3 regions of the Lysinibacillus sp. NPDC098008 genome follow, and region 1 is predicted to be linked to each of the others. Evidence: a T-box and tRNA genes for the amino acid it is inferred to sense, from the RefSeq annotation. Region 1 holds a T-box; the other regions hold tRNA genes.
The links. The T-box of region 1 lies ahead of serS (serine--tRNA ligase). A T-box ahead of a tRNA ligase gene usually reads a tRNA of that ligase, here a tRNA-Ser.
Positions count from the first base shown of each region.

Region 1 (2,231 bases):
AGGCTGATTGCTGAAATATCCAAAGAGCTTGGTGTACCTATGAAGGGGATTGATATTGCACAGCTAGGACAAAACGAGCGTATGCAGGAGCGTGGCTGGTAGCATGAAGCGAATGGGTGTGTTGGCGTTACAAGGAGCGGTACGTGAGCATATGCGAATGTTAGAGGCGCTTGGCTGTGAAGCTGTGCTAGTAAAACAAAGACAAGATTTAGTAAAGCTTGACGGTCTTATATTGCCTGGTGGGGAAAGTACAGCAATGCGTAAATTGCTGGATCGCTTTGAGCTACTAGAGCCAATCCGTCAGCTAGCACAGCAAGGCTTACCGATGTTTGGAACCTGTGCAGGCTTAATTTTATTAGCCAACCATTTAGTGGATGATACGCGACATTTAGCTGTGATGGATGTGACAGTGGCAAGAAATTCATATGGTCGTCAGGTGGATAGCTTTGAAGTAAAGCTGGATATTCCTAAAATAGGTAATGCGATTCCAGCCGTATTTATTCGTGCGCCTCATATTGAAGCGGTTGGTAAAAATGTTGAAGTGCTTGCACGGCATGAAGGAAAAATTGTGTTAGCACAGGATAGGCATTTATTAGGCTGTGCGTTCCATCCCGAATTAACAGCAGATACACGTATTCTTGAATATTTTGTAGCATCTATAGTATGACTTGCAAAATTCTTTTTCATATAGTACAGTATGGTTAAATTTTAAATAACTGAACACGATGATAGGAAGTAGTAACAAGCACGTTTTTTGTAGAGAGTCAGCGGCTGGTGGGAGCTGATAAAAGCACTTGTGAATCCGTCCTGGAGTTGCACAGTCGAAGTTTAATGAAAGTAGGCTGTAGCCGGCTGAAATGCCGTTATGAAACAAGTGGATTAGGCATATGTCTAGTCAATTAGGGTGGCAACGCGGGTAGCTCTCGTCCCTTTTATGGGATGGGGGCTTTTTTGTGTTCTGATTTCAATCATTTACTGGAGGTATGAACTATGTTAGATATTAAACGCGTGCGTGATAATTTCGCAGAAGTCAAAGAAATGCTATTAACACGTAATGAGGATTTAGGGAACTTGGATGACTTTGAGGAGTTAGATGCAAAGCGCCGAGTATTAATCGCTAAAACAGAGGAGCTTAAAGCAGAACGTAATAAAGTATCTGAGCAAATTTCTATTATGAAGCGCAATAAAGAAAATGCGGATGAAGTCATTGCTCGTATGCGTCAGGTTGGTGATGAAATTAAAGAATTAGATAGCCAATTAAATGAAGTAGAAGAGCGTTTTAAAGATATGATGATGCGTTTACCAAATATTCCACATGAATCAGTCCCAGTTGGCACAACAGAGGACGATAATGTTGAGGAATATACATGGGGTGAAGTACCAGCATTTGATTTTGATATAAAAGCGCATTGGGACATTGCAACAGATTTAGATATTGTTGATTTTGAACGTGGTGCGAAAGTAACTGGTAGCCGTTTCTTATTCTATCGTGGTCTTGGCGCTCGTTTAGAACGTGCATTAATGACATTTATGATGGATTTACATGCAGAGGAGCATGGCTATGAGGAGATGCTACCACCTGTTATTGTCAATCGTGAAAGCTTAACAGGCACTGGTCAGCTACCGAAGTTTGAAGAAGATGTTTTTAAGCTAGAGGAAACAGATTATTTTATGATTCCAACTGCAGAAGTACCCGTGACAAACTTCTATCGTGATGAAATTTTACCAATCGAAATTTTACCAAAAGGTTTTGTTGCGTATAGTGCATGTTTCCGTTCAGAGGCAGGTTCTGCTGGGCGTGATACACGTGGCTTAATTCGTCAGCACCAATTCAACAAAGTAGAATTAGTTCGTTTTGTAAAGCCAGAGGAATCATACGAGCAGCTAGAGCTTTTAACAAACCATGCTGAAAAAGTATTACAACTACTTGGGTTACCATACCGCAGATTAAAAATGTGTACGGCTGATTTAGGTTTTACAGCAGCGAAAAAATATGATTTAGAGGTTTGGATTCCAGCTCAAAATATGTACCGTGAAATTTCTTCTTGCTCTAACTTTGAGGATTTCCAAGCACGACGAGCAAATATCCGCTTCCGTCGTGAGCCAAATGCGAAGCCAGAATATGTTCATACATTAAACGGTTCAGGTCTTGCCCTTGGTCGTACGGTAGCAGCAATCTTAGAAAACTACCAGCAAGCCGACGGAAGCGTAGTAATTCCTGAAGTATTAAG
Region 1 covers NZ_JBIWBA010000030.1:25,297-27,527, reverse strand. The annotation lists gene pdxS (pyridoxal 5'-phosphate synthase lyase subunit PdxS) at 1-102, shown strand, start outside; gene pdxT (pyridoxal 5'-phosphate synthase glutaminase subunit PdxT) at 104-667, shown strand; T-box leader at 717-934, shown strand; gene serS (serine--tRNA ligase) at 991-2,231, shown strand, end outside.

Region 2 (2,231 bases), on a different contig from region 1:
CAGTTTGACGCAATTCAATGCACCGTTTATCCAGTTTTGAAAGAATAATTCTTTCAATTGAATAAGTGAAGTGATAATGGCAAAGAGGTCACACCCGTTTCCATACCGAACACGGAAGTTAAGCTCTTTCGCGCCGATGGTAGTTGGGGGCTTCCCCCTGTGAGAGTAGGACGTCGCTTCGCTTATTTTTTATGTGGAGGATTAGCTCAGCTGGGAGAGCACCTGCCTTACAAGCAGGGGGTCGGCGGTTCGAGCCCGTCATCCTCCACCATTATGGTCCCGTGGTGTAGCGGTTAACATGCCTGCCTGTCACGCAGGAGATCGCCGGTTCGATCCCGGTCGGGACCGCCATATTATATGCCGGTGTAGCTCAGTTGGTAGAGCAACTGACTTGTAATCAGTAGGTCGTGGGTTCGACTCCTATCGCCGGCATCATTCCCTTGGAGGGGTAGCGAAGTGGCTAAACGCGGCGGACTGTAAATCCGCTCCTTAGGGTTCGGCGGTTCGAATCCGTCCCCCTCCACCATTTTTAGGGGCATAGTTCAACGGTAGAATAGAGGTCTCCAAAACCTTTGGTGTGGGTTCGATTCCTACTGCCCCTGCCAGGTCTTGAGGTACTCGTTCATATGTAGCTGTTATCATATATAGTGGCGATTGTGGCGAAGTGGTTAACGCATCGGATTGTGGTTCCGACATTCGTGGGTTCGATTCCCATCAGTCGCCCCATTTTAATGTTGGGGTATAGCCAAGCGGTAAGGCAACGGATTTTGATTCCGTCATGCCTAGGTTCGAATCCTAGTACCCCAGCCATTTTTTCTTTTATGAGCCATTAGCTCAGTTGGTAGAGCATCTGACTTTTAATCAGAGGGTCGAAGGTTCGAGTCCTTCATGGCTCATTGTTATTACATAATAAGCGCCCGTAGCTCAATTGGATAGAGCGTCTGACTACGGATCAGAAGGTTATGGGTTCGACTCCTGTCGGGCGCGCCAATAAAATGTGTTTTCGGAATGTAGCTCAGCTTGGTAGAGCACTTGGTTTGGGACCAAGGGGTCGTAGGTTCGAATCCTGTCATTCCGACCATTTTCTAAAATGATGGGGCCTTAGCTCAGCTGGGAGAGCGCCTGCCTTGCACGCAGGAGGTCAGCGGTTCGATCCCGCTAGGCTCCACCATATATTTTAATATTTTTGGAGGTATACCCAAGTCTGGCTGAAGGGATCGGTCTTGAAAACCGACAGGCGGGTAACACCGCGCGGGGGTTCGAATCCCTCTACCTCCTCCATTTCTCGGGTCAGTAGCTCAGTTGGTAGAGCATTAGATTGAAGCTCTAAGTGTCGGCGGTTCGATTCCGTCCTGACCCACCATTATTTGCGGGTGTAGTTTAATGGTAAAACCTCAGCCTTCCAAGCTGATGTCGTGAGTTCGATTCTCATCACCCGCTCCAAGGGCCTATAGCTCAGCTGGTTAGAGCGCACGCCTGATAAGCGTGAGGTCGATGGTTCGAGTCCATTTAGGCCCATCAATCATCATTATTCCGAAGTAGCTCAGTTGGTAGTAGCACCTGACTGTTAATCAGGTTGTCGCAGGTTCGAGTCCTGCCTTCGGAGCCACGGCCCGTTGGTCAAGTGGTTAAGACACCGCCCTTTCACGGCGGTAACACGGGTTCGAATCCCGTACGGGTCATCAAGCATGTAGCATAAGTATATGTTACATGCTTTTTTATTTGTCTTTATACTTGTGAATAGTAATGAGGAAATTTAATAAGTATTAGGATAACTAATGGAAAGAGCTGTTCATATATATTTACTTAATAATATATTGACTGCCCTCTCTTAGAAAAATTGATTCTACGATAAATATGTTAATAATTACAGGTCGGCTATAGAAAAAGATGATGCTGGATAAAATATGTCTGTATTTAAAAAATTTAACTGTCATAAATGAGTCCCATCATCGACAATAGTCAAATTACAATGACTTCGGCAAATGCCAAATAGCCGAGGTACATTTCTATATGGATATTTATGATATTCGTTGGGCAGGTAGTAACTATTTTGTTCAGAAATTGTTTAGTACAATATGCTAATCTATACATGTCATCGTAATTCAAAGCCTAGGCATTCAATTTGTGCCTAGGCTTTTCCATTGTTTAATTTTATATAAAATAACATAACAACTAGCTTTAATTTTGAACAAACTATTTCATATATAAAATATGTATGTTTTTTTAAA
Region 2 covers NZ_JBIWBA010000022.1:51-2,281, forward strand. The annotation lists rRNA gene rrf (5S ribosomal RNA) at 67-182, shown strand; tRNA gene ACIQVU_RS16130 (tRNA-Val) at 196-271, shown strand; tRNA gene ACIQVU_RS16135 (tRNA-Asp) at 276-351, shown strand; tRNA gene ACIQVU_RS16140 (tRNA-Thr) at 360-432, shown strand; tRNA gene ACIQVU_RS16145 (tRNA-Tyr) at 443-526, shown strand; tRNA gene ACIQVU_RS16150 (tRNA-Trp) at 532-605, shown strand; tRNA gene ACIQVU_RS16155 (tRNA-His) at 651-726, shown strand; tRNA gene ACIQVU_RS16160 (tRNA-Gln) at 736-810, shown strand; tRNA gene ACIQVU_RS16165 (tRNA-Lys) at 824-896, shown strand; tRNA gene ACIQVU_RS16170 (tRNA-Arg) at 914-990, shown strand; tRNA gene ACIQVU_RS16175 (tRNA-Pro) at 1,005-1,081, shown strand; tRNA gene ACIQVU_RS16180 (tRNA-Ala) at 1,096-1,171, shown strand; tRNA gene ACIQVU_RS16185 (tRNA-Ser) at 1,189-1,281, shown strand; tRNA gene ACIQVU_RS16190 (tRNA-Phe) at 1,288-1,363, shown strand; tRNA gene ACIQVU_RS16195 (tRNA-Gly) at 1,370-1,443, shown strand; tRNA gene ACIQVU_RS16200 (tRNA-Ile) at 1,445-1,518, shown strand; tRNA gene ACIQVU_RS16205 (tRNA-Asn) at 1,533-1,609, shown strand; tRNA gene ACIQVU_RS16210 (tRNA-Glu) at 1,611-1,682, shown strand.
Region 2: it has a tRNA-Ser gene. The T-box ahead of serS (serine--tRNA ligase) is inferred to sense a tRNA for this amino acid. The anticodon was not compared.

Region 3 (2,231 bases), on a different contig from region 1:
AGAGCACTTGGTTTGGGACCAAGGGGTCGCAGGTTCGAATCCTGTCTTCCCGACCATTTCCAAAAAAATTATGGGGCCTTAGCTCAGCTGGGAGAGCGCCTGCCTTGCACGCAGGAGGTCAGCGGTTCGATCCCGCTAGGCTCCACCATGATTTAATAACCAGTATAAAGATCCTGGCGGCGTAGCTCAGCTGGCTAGAGCGTACGGTTCATACCCGTAAGGTCGGGGGTTCGATCCCCTCTGCCGCCATCTTAAAGGACCTTTAGCTCAGTTGGTTAGAGCAGACGGCTCATAACCGTCCGGTCGCAGGTTCGAGTCCTGCAAGGTCCACCATTTATATATTGTTACGGAGGTATACCCAAGTCTGGCTGAAGGGATCGGTCTTGAAAACCGACAGGCGGGTAACACCGCGCGGGGGTTCGAATCCCTCTACCTCCTCCAGTTTTAAATTTTGATAAATGGTGCTTGAAAAACTCGAAACAGTATATAATTATCGCGGGGTGGAGCAGTGGTAGCTCGTCGGGCTCATAACCCGAAGGTCGTTGGTTCAAATCCGGCCCCCGCAACCAATTTTTATGGATGAAAGCAATCAAATGGTCCCGTGGTGTAGCGGTTAACATGCCTGCCTGTCACGCAGGAGATCGCCGGTTCGATCCCGGTCGGGACCGCCATTTATTTTAACATGTGGGTCAGTAGCTCAGTTGGTAGAGCATTAGATTGAAGCTCTAAGTGTCGGCGGTTCGATTCCGTCCTGACCCACCATGTATGCGGGTGTAGTTTAATGGTAAAACCTCAGCCTTCCAAGCTGATGTCGTGGGTTCGATTCCCATCACCCGCTCCAGAGAGGGCCTATAGCTCAGCTGGTTAGAGCGCACGCCTGATAAGCGTGAGGTCGATGGTTCGAGTCCATTTAGGCCCACCAATATTCCGAAGTAGCTCAGTTGGTAGTAGCACCTGACTGTTAATCAGGTTGTCGCAGGTTCGAGTCCTGCCTTCGGAGCCAAAAGGGGAAGTACTCAAGAGGCTGAAGAGGCGCCCCTGCTAAGGGTGTAGGTCGGGTAACCGGCGCGAGGGTTCAAATCCCTCCTTCTCCGCCATGGGCCCGTTGGTCAAGTGGTTAAGACACCGCCCTTTCACGGCGGTAACACGGGTTCGAATCCCGTACGGGTCATACAAAATGCAGTAGATGAACGTTCATCTACTGCATTTTTTTGTTCAAAATAGTCGAGAGCTGGATAGCCGCCTCTACTAGACGGATAGAAGCGTGAAAGTGACGCTAAATCGACGGATAGCATCTAACAGTGCAGTGGATGAGTTTAGAGTCATTCGCTGCACTTTTTGATTACATTGAAAGTAGTGAATTTTAATATTTGCAATTTTATATGCACCGTAATCACCGTATAGATCTTATAGCGATCATAGAATTGATAGTTATCTTGTGCATCGTAGAAATCAAATATCCTATTTATTTCTATATAGTATTGACCATTTGAATATTGAACATCTAGTATCTCATTGCCTGCAAAAAAGAAATAATGATCTTGGTATGCAATGTCATTCACATATTCCTCTGTAAGGCTATCGGCAATCCAGTAAAAATCACCTTCATTGAGTGCCATTTCATAATAAAGCCGGAATGCTTGCACGAATTGCCCTGCTAATAGGGCATCCGTTTCGTTCATTGTGTCCTCTTCAATTGGAGCTTCTCGATCATTTACATAGACATTCGCAACAGCATGAACCTCATTAGCAGTAAGAGGCTTAGCAGCCCATCCCTCAAATGCTATAAAGAGGAATGGAGAAGGCGAAATTAGTGCTTGTTCCAGTTGTGTATAACAGAGAGTTAATGCCTATTACATTGCCTGTATTGACATCAACCAATGGGCTGCTGCTACTACCTTTATCAATGTGTACATCTACCTGATAGATATGCTTATATATAAAATTTTCAAGTTCCATATCACGTTTATTGCCTAGTATGTAGCCAATAGAAGCCGAATTTTCAAAGCCTTGTGGCTACCAAATGCAATGACCTTTAAGTCTATTGGGGATTCAGACGTTTCAATACCTAATGGTTCAGTGTCTTAATAGCTAGGCACATGTTGCAATAAAGCAGACTGATAATACGATAATTGCCCATGTAGGAATACCTTGCTTGCGTAATGATGAATTAGTAAGTTTGCGACCACAGTCTGTGCAAAACTTGCCGTCCATAGCGTTTTCATGCTGAC
Region 3 covers NZ_JBIWBA010000004.1:220,115-222,345, reverse strand. The annotation lists tRNA gene ACIQVU_RS06955 (tRNA-Pro) at 1-56, shown strand, start outside; tRNA gene ACIQVU_RS06950 (tRNA-Ala) at 73-148, shown strand; tRNA gene ACIQVU_RS06945 (tRNA-Met) at 176-249, shown strand; tRNA gene ACIQVU_RS06940 (tRNA-Ile) at 257-333, shown strand; tRNA gene ACIQVU_RS06935 (tRNA-Ser) at 349-441, shown strand; tRNA gene ACIQVU_RS06930 (tRNA-Met) at 495-569, shown strand; tRNA gene ACIQVU_RS06925 (tRNA-Asp) at 596-671, shown strand; tRNA gene ACIQVU_RS06920 (tRNA-Phe) at 687-762, shown strand; tRNA gene ACIQVU_RS06915 (tRNA-Gly) at 768-841, shown strand; tRNA gene ACIQVU_RS06910 (tRNA-Ile) at 846-922, shown strand; tRNA gene ACIQVU_RS06905 (tRNA-Asn) at 927-1,003, shown strand; tRNA gene ACIQVU_RS06900 (tRNA-Ser) at 1,007-1,097, shown strand; tRNA gene ACIQVU_RS06895 (tRNA-Glu) at 1,100-1,171, shown strand; gene ACIQVU_RS06890 (TcaA NTF2-like domain-containing protein) at 1,323-1,682, opposite strand; gene ACIQVU_RS06885 (hypothetical protein) at 1,796-1,924, shown strand; gene ACIQVU_RS06880 (double zinc ribbon domain-containing protein) at 2,092-2,231, opposite strand, start outside.
Region 3: it has a tRNA-Ser gene. The T-box ahead of serS (serine--tRNA ligase) is inferred to sense a tRNA for this amino acid. The anticodon was not compared.